3 regions of the Caballeronia sp. PC1 genome follow, and region 1 is predicted to be linked to each of the others. Evidence: riboswitches for the same ligand, from Rfam matches in the RefSeq annotation. Region 1 holds a riboswitch; each other region holds the start of a gene.
The links. A riboswitch is a leader RNA that binds a small molecule or an ion and turns the genes downstream of it on or off. The one in region 1 is predicted to bind glycine.
Positions count from the first base shown of each region.

Region 2: another riboswitch for glycine. It lies ahead of gcvT (glycine cleavage system aminomethyltransferase GcvT); the one in region 1 lies ahead of gcvT (glycine cleavage system aminomethyltransferase GcvT).
Region 3: another riboswitch for glycine. It lies ahead of LY284_RS21950 (D-amino acid dehydrogenase); the one in region 1 lies ahead of gcvT (glycine cleavage system aminomethyltransferase GcvT).

Region 1 covers NZ_JAJUBH010000004.1:117,046-120,730, reverse strand. The annotation lists gene gcvP (aminomethyl-transferring glycine dehydrogenase) at 1-169, opposite strand, end outside; gene gcvH (glycine cleavage system protein GcvH) at 208-585, opposite strand; gene gcvT (glycine cleavage system aminomethyltransferase GcvT) at 643-1,791, opposite strand; glycine riboswitch at 1,833-1,930, opposite strand; glycine riboswitch at 1,948-2,025, opposite strand; gene LY284_RS33665 (M20 family metallopeptidase) at 2,147-3,307, opposite strand; gene LY284_RS33660 (GTP-binding protein) at 3,410-3,685, opposite strand, start outside.
Region 2 covers NZ_JAJUBH010000001.1:2,841,117-2,844,801, reverse strand. The annotation lists gene gcvP (aminomethyl-transferring glycine dehydrogenase) at 1-1, opposite strand, end outside; gene gcvH (glycine cleavage system protein GcvH) at 53-433, opposite strand; gene gcvT (glycine cleavage system aminomethyltransferase GcvT) at 496-1,620, opposite strand; glycine riboswitch at 1,736-1,865, opposite strand; glycine riboswitch at 1,877-1,981, opposite strand; gene LY284_RS13570 (oxidoreductase) at 2,062-3,108, opposite strand; gene LY284_RS13565 (UvrD-helicase domain-containing protein) at 3,251-3,685, shown strand, end outside.
Region 3 covers NZ_JAJUBH010000002.1:1,288,366-1,292,050, forward strand. The annotation lists gene pcaH (protocatechuate 3,4-dioxygenase subunit beta) at 1-254, opposite strand, end outside; gene LY284_RS21940 (3-oxoacid CoA-transferase subunit B) at 251-910, opposite strand; partial or broken gene LY284_RS21945 (CoA transferase subunit A) at 926-1,621, opposite strand; glycine riboswitch at 1,776-1,860, shown strand; gene LY284_RS21950 (D-amino acid dehydrogenase) at 1,968-3,200, shown strand; gene LY284_RS21955 (heme-binding protein) at 3,249-3,662, shown strand.

The DNA of each region.
Region 1 (3,685 bases):
CGGGCACGATGTCGTCAATCAACTCTGCCCTCGTTCGATAACTAAGCTCGCGAAGCATTGCTTCCTGGTCTTCCAAATTCGGGCCGACATGTCGGGCAACAAATGCATCGCGCGCTTCGAGCGACTCGAGCTGCTCGTCGTGCAGAAACTTCGGATGTGGTTCGTTCATAGTCCCTTACCTATAGAGTTACGAATGGGCGCGCGAACTTATTCGAGGCCGTGGGCGTAGTCATCGGCAGACAAAAGCGGAGCGAGTTGCTGCTCGCCATCGAAGGAAATCTTGAAGAGCCAGTTCTCGTAGGGCGCTTCCATCATGGTGTCGGGCGAGTTCTTGACGGTCTCGTTGATGGCCGTTACCTTCCCCGTCAGCGGAGCATAAATGTCAGACGCAGCCTTCACCGACTCGACCAACGCGCAAGCCAAACCCGCAGTAACATCCGCGCCAACGTTCGGGAGCTCCACGAACACGATGTCACCGAGTGCCTCGCCAGCGTGCGACGTCAATCCGATGGCAGCGATACCGTCGGGTTCAACTCGAATCCACTCGTGGGAGGCGGTGTAACGAAGCTCTTGCGGAAAATCCATGTTCTTCTCCGATGTTCTTTGTATGGCACTCGTACAAGAGGCCGTTATAAGTGAGGCTCAGACTTGTGAGAGGACGCCGCCATTTCGGACGAACGGCAAGCGGACGGCGACGGCGGCCAGTTCTCTTCCTCGAACGGAAATAACCAATTCGTCGCCCGGCTTGACCGACATGGGAACTCGAACTATTGCAATTGGACGTTGCATCGTGGGACTAAAGGTGCCACTCGTTACGACCCCTTCCCCACCTGCTACGTGAATGGCCTGTCCCGCTCGCGGAACCCCGCCTTCGCCGAACACGACGGCACCTATCGTCTGCGCTGAAACGCCGCGATGTTCAACGCCTTGTCGACCCATGTACTCACGGTCTGATTTCAAATCGACGGTCCATGCAAGGCCGGCATCGAGCGGGGAGACTGTCTCGTCCATGTCTTGGCCATAGAGATTCATACCTGCTTCAAGCCGCAAGGTGTCACGCGCGCCGAGGCCGGCCGGACGGATGCCGTTTTCAGACAGCGTCTTCCAAAGCAGCGGAGCGGCATCGGCCCTCGAAACTATCTCGAAGCCATCCTCCCCGGTGTAGCCAGTTCTCGAAACCATGAGTTCGCCGAAGGTCGAATCACTAACGAGGGCTGCATTGAATGGCTTCAACTCATTTGTGAGGGATTTTGTCGTTGGAACCGCACGCCAGAACTTCTCTCGAGCTTGTGGACCCTGCACCGCGATGATGGCGAGCGCCAATTCCGGGCTGGCCAAATCGCCGCGGCGCGGTACGAGCGTCACCTTCAGATTGCTCCGTGCTATGACAGCTCGAATCCAGGAAATATCAGTGATTGCGGTGGACGCGTTGATGACGAGACGAAACCAGTCTTCATTCAGGAAAGTGATGATGAGGTCGTCTACGACGCCGCCCTGTTGATTGAGCATGCATGTGTAAAGCGCCTTACCTGCAACCTTGAGCTTATCGACGTTGTTCGCGACGAGCCTGCGAAGAAGTTCTCGCGTATCGGGACCGCTCAAATCAACGACGCACATGTGCGAGACGTCGAACATCCCGGCGTCAGTGCGGACCGCATGATGTTCTTCAATCTGGGAGCCGTAATTGACGGGCATCTGCCACCCGCCAAAATCGACCATTCGTGCACCGGCCTCTGTATGGCTAGCTGCGAGCGGCGTGCGCAGCAAACTGCTAACGGTATTGGTGGCCATATCTCTTCGAGGTTGACAGAATGAAACGCATCCATACGGATGTCTCTTTCTCTGTCCTTGGTACCTGAGAGATTAGAGTCGCTTCGCGACCTTGCCCCTTCGGTGGACCTGATTCAGGCCTCTCTCCAGAGATTTCGCTGACGCATAATTGCAATCAACAACCAAGCCGTCCTTTTGCCTGAGAGTTTTAAGTCCCCTTCGGCGACGCTCTGCGTTCTCTCCGGCTTGGTTAAAACAACTATATTTGACCCTTGCCATCCAAGTCAAGTAACTTGCCTTGGAGGAAACACCTATTCCTCGCGTTTCGTCGCAGGGGCCTCTCGAAAGGACTGGCGTCCCCTCTGCGAGAGGCTCTTTAGAGCGGGTCGTTACTGATGCTTTGGATGATGGAGCGATAGAGCGTCACGCTCTCGGCAATTTTGTGCACGTAGCAATACTCGTCTGTCTGGTGAGCCATCTTGGGCTCACCCGGTCCCAAAATAATTGTTGGCGGATTTCCGGTTGCAGGTAACAAGACGCTGCCGTCAGTAAAGTACGGCACCGCGCGAGCAACGATAGGCTGGTGATGGAGCGATTCGCATAGCCCGAACACCCTCTTGACCGCCAACGCTTCGGGGTCGGTACTTAACGGCGGCACATCGACCATCGACGTCAGGCCAATGTCATCGGTCAAAAAACGAGACAGTCGTGTGCAGACGCATTGATGGTCCATGCCCGGAACTGTGCGGAAGTCCACCTCGAATTCCGCTCGGTCGGGAACAGAGTTCACGTTCGTGCCGGCCTTGAAGGTGCCGACGTTCATGGTGGCGTGGCCCATCAACGGATGCGTCGACTCCTCGATTCCAAAGCCGCGTATCTTCTGAATGGCCTGAGTCGCCTTATAGATAGCGTTGTCGCCCTGCTCCGGCATAGCGCCATGCGCTGTCTTGCCGGTAGCAGACGCACGGACCCAAAGCGCCCCTTTGTGCCCGACAAAAGGATAGTTCGCCGTCATTTCTCCGACAAGGAGAAGACTGAGTGGCTTCAGCAGCCCGGAGGAGCCCGCAAGCGCCTTCGCGCCATCGCATCCGGTCTCCTCACCTCCCGTGATAATCAGTTGGACGCCGTTTCCCTCACGTAGCTCCTCGATGCTTTGCGAGCAAGCAGCGACGAACGCGGCAATGCCTCCCTTCATATCGCTGGTTCCACGGCCGTACACACGCCCTTCACTTTCAATCGCGCCAAAAGGGTCGAAGTTCCATTTCCGCGTCCCCAACGGCACAACATCAAAATGCCCCGTAAATCCGATGGGTTTCCCACCTTGCCGGCCGTGGATGTTTGCGACTAGGTTAAATCGACCAGCTCCGAACGAATGCAAGTGGACTTCGAAACCAATGTCAGCGAGCACTTCCGCAAGGTATTTCGCGCATGCTTCTTCGTTGCCAGGGGGATTTATTGACGGTATGCGGACAAGGTCCTTAGTCAGAGCCAGTGCTTCAACGGGCGTGGCCGTAAGCAGTTTCACTGAAGCATCCATTTGACTATCTCCGTAAATCGTTCTTTTCGGCAACACTCAGCCATCCGCCAAACAGCGTTTGGCGGAGGTAATCTCTAAGGTTAGTTCAGTGGCAGCGAGGGGTTACTTCATCCATCTAGGAGCACCTGGGCGGCGAACCGGTCGACCGCCAATTGTCCTGCCGGCTCCGAGTGGCATCGCTGCATTTCGACCCTCATTTCCGAGCCCTTTCTCTCCCGCGAGTCGCATGAAGACACGAAGCGAACGCTCGATGAGGGATGCTTCGAGGTTGTTGACGATGAATGTCAGGTGGGATTGCTGCGGCGTCGCTCCCCATTCGTTATGGTGCTTCGGAGGAAACACCATATGCTGTACAGCATGAAACTCGACAGGGCCGCT
Region 2 (3,685 bases), on a different contig from region 1:
TGTGAATTCCTGCTGACGACGAAGGCGCGGCGGCCTTCGTCCGTGAGATAGATTATTCGCCGATCGACTTGCCGTAGCCTTCGGCGTCGAGCAGCTTGTCGAGACCGGCGTCGCCCGACGGCTTGATCTTGAAGAGCCAGCTTTCGTACGGCGCGCCGTTGACCTGATCCGGCGCGGACGTGAGCGCATCGTTCGACGCGACCACTTCGCCCGAGACCGGTGCGTAGATATCGGAGGCGGCCTTCACCGATTCGATGACGGCGATCGCATCGCCCGCCGCGACGGTCTTGCCCGCGGCCGGCAGTTCGACGAACACGATGTCACCGAGCGCTTCCTGCGCGTGATCGGTGATGCCGACGGTCAGCGTGCCGTCGGCTTCGGTGCGGACCCATTCGTGCGATTCGGTGTATTTCAGATCGGCCGGGATGCTCATTGAATGCTCCTTGCGTGGTTCTTTCGTGAGTTTCTTGATAGGAGGGAACGGGCGCGACGGCGTTACGAAAGTTCGACCAGAACCTTGCCGTTGCGCACGAACGGAAGTTTTACCACGCGCGCGGGAAGCTGTTTGTCGCGGATGACGACCTGCACCGTGTCGCCCGCGGCAACACCCGTCGGCACGCGCGCGAACGCGATCGATTCCTGCATCGACGGCGAAAACGTGCCGCTCGTGATCTCGCCCTCGCCTTGTTGCGTCACGACTTTCTGATGCGCGCGCAGCACGCCGCCCGCCTTGCCGTTTTCCTTGATGAGCACGAGCCCGACGAAGCCCGCCTTCGAGCCGTTCGCCTCCAGCGCGCTGCGGCCGACGAAATCGCGTTCCGTTTTCAGATCGACGGTCCACGCGAGGCCGGCGTCGAGCGGCGATACGTCGTCGTCCATGTCCTGCCCGTAGAGATTCATGCCCGCTTCGAGACGCAGCGTGTCGCGCGCGCCGAGGCCGGCGGGCTTCACGCCTGCATCGGCGAGCGCGTTCCACAGGGCTTCGACATGCGTCGCCGGGACGACGATCTCGAAACCGTCTTCGCCGGTGTAACCGGTGCGCGCGAGCATCAGTTCGCCGAATGTCGCGGACTGAACCGTGACGGCGTTGAACGGCTTGATGTCCTGCGTTTGCGCGCGCGCGTCGGGCAGCACTTGCCAGGTTTTTTCGCGCGCGTTCGGGCCCTGCACGGCGATGATCGCGAGATCGCGGCGCGGCGTGATGGAAAGATTGAACTCGCCCTCGGCATTCAACTGACCGAACCAGGCGATGTCCTTCTCCGCCGTGCCCGCATTCACGACGACGCGGAAACTCGTTTCGGAGAAGTAGTAGACGATCAGATCGTCGATGACGCCGCCGTTGCCGTTGAGCAGGCACGAATAGAGGGCGCGGCCGGGCGTCGTGAGCTTATCGACGTTATTGGCGATTGCGTACCTGAAGAATTCGCGGACGGCCTCGCCTTCGAAATCGACGACGCGCATGTGAGACACGTCGAACATGCCGGCGTCGGTGCGCACCGCGCGATGCTCGTCGATCTGCGAACCGTAGTTGACGGGCATGTCCCAGCCGCCGAAATCGACCATGCGCGCGTTGAGCGCGAGGTGGGCGGCGTGCAGGGGCGTCTGTTGAAGTGAAGTCATCGGGGCCTCGGTTCGCGAAACAAAAAAGGCCACGCAGCGCAGTATTCGCTTATCGGATGCGCCTTCGTGCTGCCGGAAGCAGCGCGCAAGGCTCATGCCGCGAGCGGTTGCGATGCGTGACCCCTCTGTCCTCGGTACCTGAGAGATTGCGCGAACCGTGCACGGTCGTGCTGCGATTCATCGCGCGCCCCTTCGGTGGGCAACTGGCTTCGATGAAGCCGCTGCCGCTCTCCAGAGTGCGAGAAAACTTCGTTCCTCGACGCCGTCGGTCCTTTTGCCTGAGAGTTTGCGGGTATGCCCCTTCGGCGGCGCGGCCTTTTTCGTTGCGACGACAGGCCACGCGCTCTCCCGACGCGTGCGGCAGAATTTACGCGACCGATTTCGGGTTGTCAAACGGATTCGGGGGCATCCGATGGACGGCGCGCACCCGCCGGCAGGGATTCAGCCGAGCCGCTCGAACACCACCCGTCTCCCCTCCCGATCACTCTCAATCGCCAGCTCAATAATCGTCATCGTATCCACCGCGTCCTGCGGCGACACCGGGAACGGCTTGCCCTCCTGAATCGACGCCGCCAGCGCGCGATAAAACTCCACATACGCGCCGTCTTTCGTCGCGAATTCGTGGCGCAGATCGAGATCGCCATCGACTTCGCGCAGCAAGCCCGGCGGATTCTTCGCGAATTCAGGATTGCCCGGCCGCATGCCCGCGCGCAACTGGTCTTCCTGCGTATCCAGCCCGTTTTTCACGTAACTGCCGCGCGTGCCGTGGATCGCGAAACGCGGCGGCTCCAGCGCCGCGAGCGCGCTCGCGTGCAGGATCACTTCCTTGTCGCCGTAGCCGAGCACGAGATGCACGTAATCCGGCGCGTGCGCGTGATCGCGATGCGCCTTCACAAACGCCGTGACCGTCTGCGGCGCGCCGAACAGCGTCAGCGCCTGATCGATCAGATGCGGCCCCAGATCGAACAGCAAGCCACCGCCGCGCTCCGCCTCCTCGCGCCAGCGCTGCGGCACCTTCGGGCGAAACCGGTCGAAATGCGATTCGTAATGGGTGACGCGCCCGAGCCGCCCGCTCTCGATCAGCGCGCGCACCGTCATGAAATCGCCGTCCCAGCGGCGATTGTGGAACGGCGCGAACAGCAAGCCCCGTTGCTGCGCGAGATCGGCGAGCGTGCGGGCGTCGCGCGCGGACAGCGTCACGGGTTTATCGACGACGACATGCTTGCCCGCCGACAACGCACGATGCGCGAGATCGAAGTGCGTGTCGTTCGGCGTCGCGATGACCACGGCCTCGATTTCGTCGATGCCGACGAGCGCGTCGAAATCCGCCACGATGCGTGCGTTCGGATAGTCCGCCTGCGCGCGCTCGGCCTGGCTCGTCGCGATGGCCGCGACTTCGGCCCGGCCGCAGTGCTCGATGACGGGCGCGTGAAACGTCGCGCCGGCGAGGCCATAGCCCATTACGCCAACTTTAAGTGGTGTGCTCATGCGGGCAGCGTCCTGTCGTGAATTCGATCGGATATTGTGGCACGAACGAGGGCCGGAACCGCGCCGGTTCTATCGTGTTAACATCGCGCTCTCCTCCATGCGCCGGCCTCGCCGCGCGCGCCAAATTTCCAAGCTCAACACGATGTCCGCAGGTCTGAACGCCGCGCAAAGCGAAGCCGTGCGCTATCTCGATGGTCCCTGTCTCGTGCTCGCCGGCGCGGGCAGCGGCAAGACGCGCGTGATCACGCAGAAGATCGCGCATCTGATCGAAGGGCGCGGCTTCGAGCCGAAGCACATCGCCGCGCTCACCTTCACGAACAAGGCCGCGCTCGAAATGCGCGAGCGCACCGGCAAGCTCCTCGAAGGCAAGACGCTCACGACGCCCGGCAAGGAAGGCCGCAAGATTCCGGTCAATCAGTTGACGATCTGCACGTTCCACTCGCTCGGCGTGCAGATCATGCGGCAGGAAGCGGAGCACGTCGGACTGAAGCCGCAGTTCTCCATCATGGATTCGGACGACTGCTTCGGCATGGTCCAGGAGCAGCTCGGCACGACCGACAAGGGTCTGATCCGCAAG
Region 3 (3,685 bases), on a different contig from region 1:
CTGTCATCCAGCACCCTGCCAGAGATGCGGATGCGCTGGCCATGGGGAGCAGATCCATGTTGCGACGTTAGGTCTACCTCGGCTTGACCCATAAGAGCGCTCCAGCAACCGCTGGGGCCGCTCACCTCAGTCAAAGTCTGCGGAGCGTTGACCAAGGGGTGACGCGGACTACGCAATCCGGTCGAGCGATACTCTGGGTAGAGGAGTGGTGGCAAGCCCGCGTCGTCAGGCGCATATGCGATGTCCGTTGTCACAGGCAATTCTCCCGGAGCTTGCCCAGAAAGAGAGGGGCATTCGTCTTGGAAGCGATTTCCTCGACGCAGACGGATGGTGCCATGTCGAGCAGCGCAAGCACTCCGGCTTGCGGGTCTAACTCCATCACCCCGAGGTCCGTAATGATCAGATCAACCACCGACCTGCCGGTCAGGGGCAGAGTACATTTCTGGACGATCTTGGGCGCGCCATCCTTGGACGTATGATCCATGACGACCACCACCCGCTTGACGCCTGCAACCAGATCCATCGCTCCTCCGATCCCCTTCACCATCTTGCCCGGAATGGTCCAGTTGGCGAGGTCGCCATTCGACGCGACTTGCATGCCTCCCAGGATGGCCATGTCGATGTGCCCGCCCCTGATCATGGCGAAGCTGTCGGCAGACGAGAAAAAACTCGAAGTCGGCAGCGTGGTGACTGTCTCCTTGCCGGCATTGATCAAGTCTGCATCAGCTTCATCAGCGAACGGGTAAGGGCCCACTCCGAGCATGCCATTTTCGCTTTGCAGCGTGACGGTCACGTTTTCGGGGACATGGTTGGCAACCAGCGTAGGGATGCCGATTCCGAGATTTACGTAAAATCCGTCCTTGAGTTCTCGAGCAGCGCGCGCTGCCATCTGATCGCGCGACCAAGCCATCATGCAGGCTCCGAGAGCGCGAATCGTCAGCTTTTCGATCTTCTTCTCGAGGCCCGTCGCTCGAACAATCCGATCGACGTAAATGCCGGGCGTATGCACTTCATCCGGGTCGATGGCGCCAGCTGGCACGATCTCCTCGACCTCGGCGACCGTCACCCGTCCGGCTGTCGCCATGATCGGGTTGAAATTCCGCGCTGTCTTTCGAAAAACCAGATTGCCTTCGGGATCAGACCGCCAAGCCTTGACTATCGAAAGATCAGCTTTCAGCCAGCGCTCTCGAATATATTCATCGCCGTCGAAAGTTTCGACAGGCTTGTCTTGCGCGACGACGGTTCCTACCCCGGTCCGGGTATAGAATGCCGCAATGCCGGCGCCGCCGGCGCGAATGCGCTCGGCTAACGTACCTTGCGGATTCAGCTCAAGTTCGATGTCACCATCCAGGAACTGCCGCTCAAAAAGACGATTGTCGCCAATATACGATGCGATCATGCGACTGATCTGCCTGCTTTGCAGCAGCTGCCACAGACCAAAGCCTTCTGCGCCCGCGTTGTTCGAAATCACTGTAAGCCCTCGGGTACCGCTTCGATAAAGCTCCGCGATAAGGTTCTCCGGGTTTCCGCAAAGGCCAAAGCCACCCGACATGATCGACATTCCGTCGAACAGCAAACCCTCAAGCGCTTCGGACGCGCTGCCTCGAATTTTTGAAAGCATTATAAGCCTCGGAACTGTTCGGAATTTTCCTTCGAACCTTATCCTTCGCATCGGCATGGAGCTGCTGCTTTTGACGATATGTGAAGGACGTTTGCGGTTTCGTCATTCTCGGTCGTCCGAATTGACTTGAGCGCACATTTCCAGGCAGGCCAGACTTGCCATTGCGGGAGAGACCGTTCGCCGGCGCCGAAGGAGCAACCGCCCCGGAAACTCTCAGGCAAAAGGACCGCAGGGCATCAAGATATCTGGAGAGTGGCGCCCGCCTGGGTGCCCGCCGACGGGATAGCGATCTCAGGCACAGCGGACAGATGGGGCGCATCCACCACCTTTTGGGGAGCGGCTCCCAGTGGCACGTATTAGCATCATCGGCGCCGGCATTACCGGCGTAACAACCGCCTACAGCTTGGCTGTCCGCGGTCATGAAGTCACCGTCTACGATCGTCGCCGCTATCCGGCGATGGTCACCTCATTTGCCAACGGTGGCCAGCTCTCCGCAAGCAATGCCGAAGTCTGGAACAGCTGGGCCACCATCGCAAAGGGTATGAGATGGCTCTTGAAAAATGACGCGCCGTTGTTGCTGAACCTCAAGCCCGGCCTTCACAAATACGGGTGGCTCGCCGAGTTTTGCGGCAATATCTTTCGGCACGAAAGAAACACGATCGCGACCGTTCGTCTCGCACTCGACGCGCGAAGGCATATGTTCACCATTGCGGAAGCAGAGGGCATCGATTTCGATCTGAAGCGATGCGGAATCCTTCATCTCTACCACAATGAACAGGAGTTTCGTGCTGCCGAAGTGGGCAACGCCCTCCTCCTCAAGGGCGGGCTCGAAAGGCACGCAGTGTCAGCTGGAGAAATGCGCGCGATCGAGCCGAGCCTGCAAGGCGCTCTTCACGCCGGATTCTTCACCCCGGGGGACGCCACGGGCGACATCCACAAGTTCACACGCGGGCTCGCAGATGCGTGTGCACGCCGAGGCGTGATTTTCAAGTTTGGAGCTGCTGTCCGGCGAGTGGAGATACAGAACCGGATTTGTACCATCAGCTTGACCGATGACGAGAGTGGTCGGCCGATCGCCTCTCAGACAGCTGATGCCATCGTTGTCTGCGCAGGGGTTGAAAGCCGAGAAATCGCCAGAAAGCTCGGCGAGAAAGTAAACATTTATCCGGTGAAGGGCTATTCCATCACTGTAAACTTGAGAGACGAGCAGAGCCGAACAGCTGCACCGAGTGTCAGCCTGCTCGACGACGCTGCGAAGATCGTCACAAGCCGCCTCGGTCCAGATCGATTCCGGGTGGCCGGCACCGCAGAGTTCAATGGGTTCAACCTAGATATTCGCGCTGACCGGATCCGCCCGTTGCTGCGCTGGTCGGAACGCCTGTTCCCCAAAATGGATACTGACAGCGTCACCCCATGGGCAGGCCTGCGCCCCATGACGCCCGATATGCTGCCTGTTGTCAGGCCGGGGAGAGTGCGTGGCGTCTACTACAACACCGGCCACGGCCATCTTGGCTGGACGCTTTCCGCTGCAACTGCCGAGATGATCGCCATGCGCCTGGACAGCGACTTCGCCGCGTAGCTTCGATCCACATTATTCATCAGAAGGATTTCGAGAATGATCCTAAGCTTGAAGCAAGCCCAGAATATTGCACTTCGCACTCTCAAGGCCGGTGCCGAAAAAGGACTGAAGCCGCTATGCGTAGCCGTGCTCGATCCGGGAGGTCATACAATAGTCCTGCACCGAGCGGACGGCGCGTCGCATCTTCGACCAGCAATTGCTATCGCGAAGGCGGCCGGCGCCTTGAATCTCGGCGTCTCTTCCCGCTCGATCGCGGCGATCGCGGCCGAACGACCGACATTTTTCAACTCGCTCGTAGGCATAGCGCCTCTCGGTATGGTGCCGGCCGCCGGAGGAGTGATCGTGGTTGACAGCGACGGCCAGACACTGGGTGCCGTCGGCGTTACCGGCGACACCTCGGACAATGACGAAGCTTGTGCACTTGCGGGCATCGAAGAGGCAAATCTGTTCGCGAAGGACTGATCATTGCCCGCGCAACGCGGCAA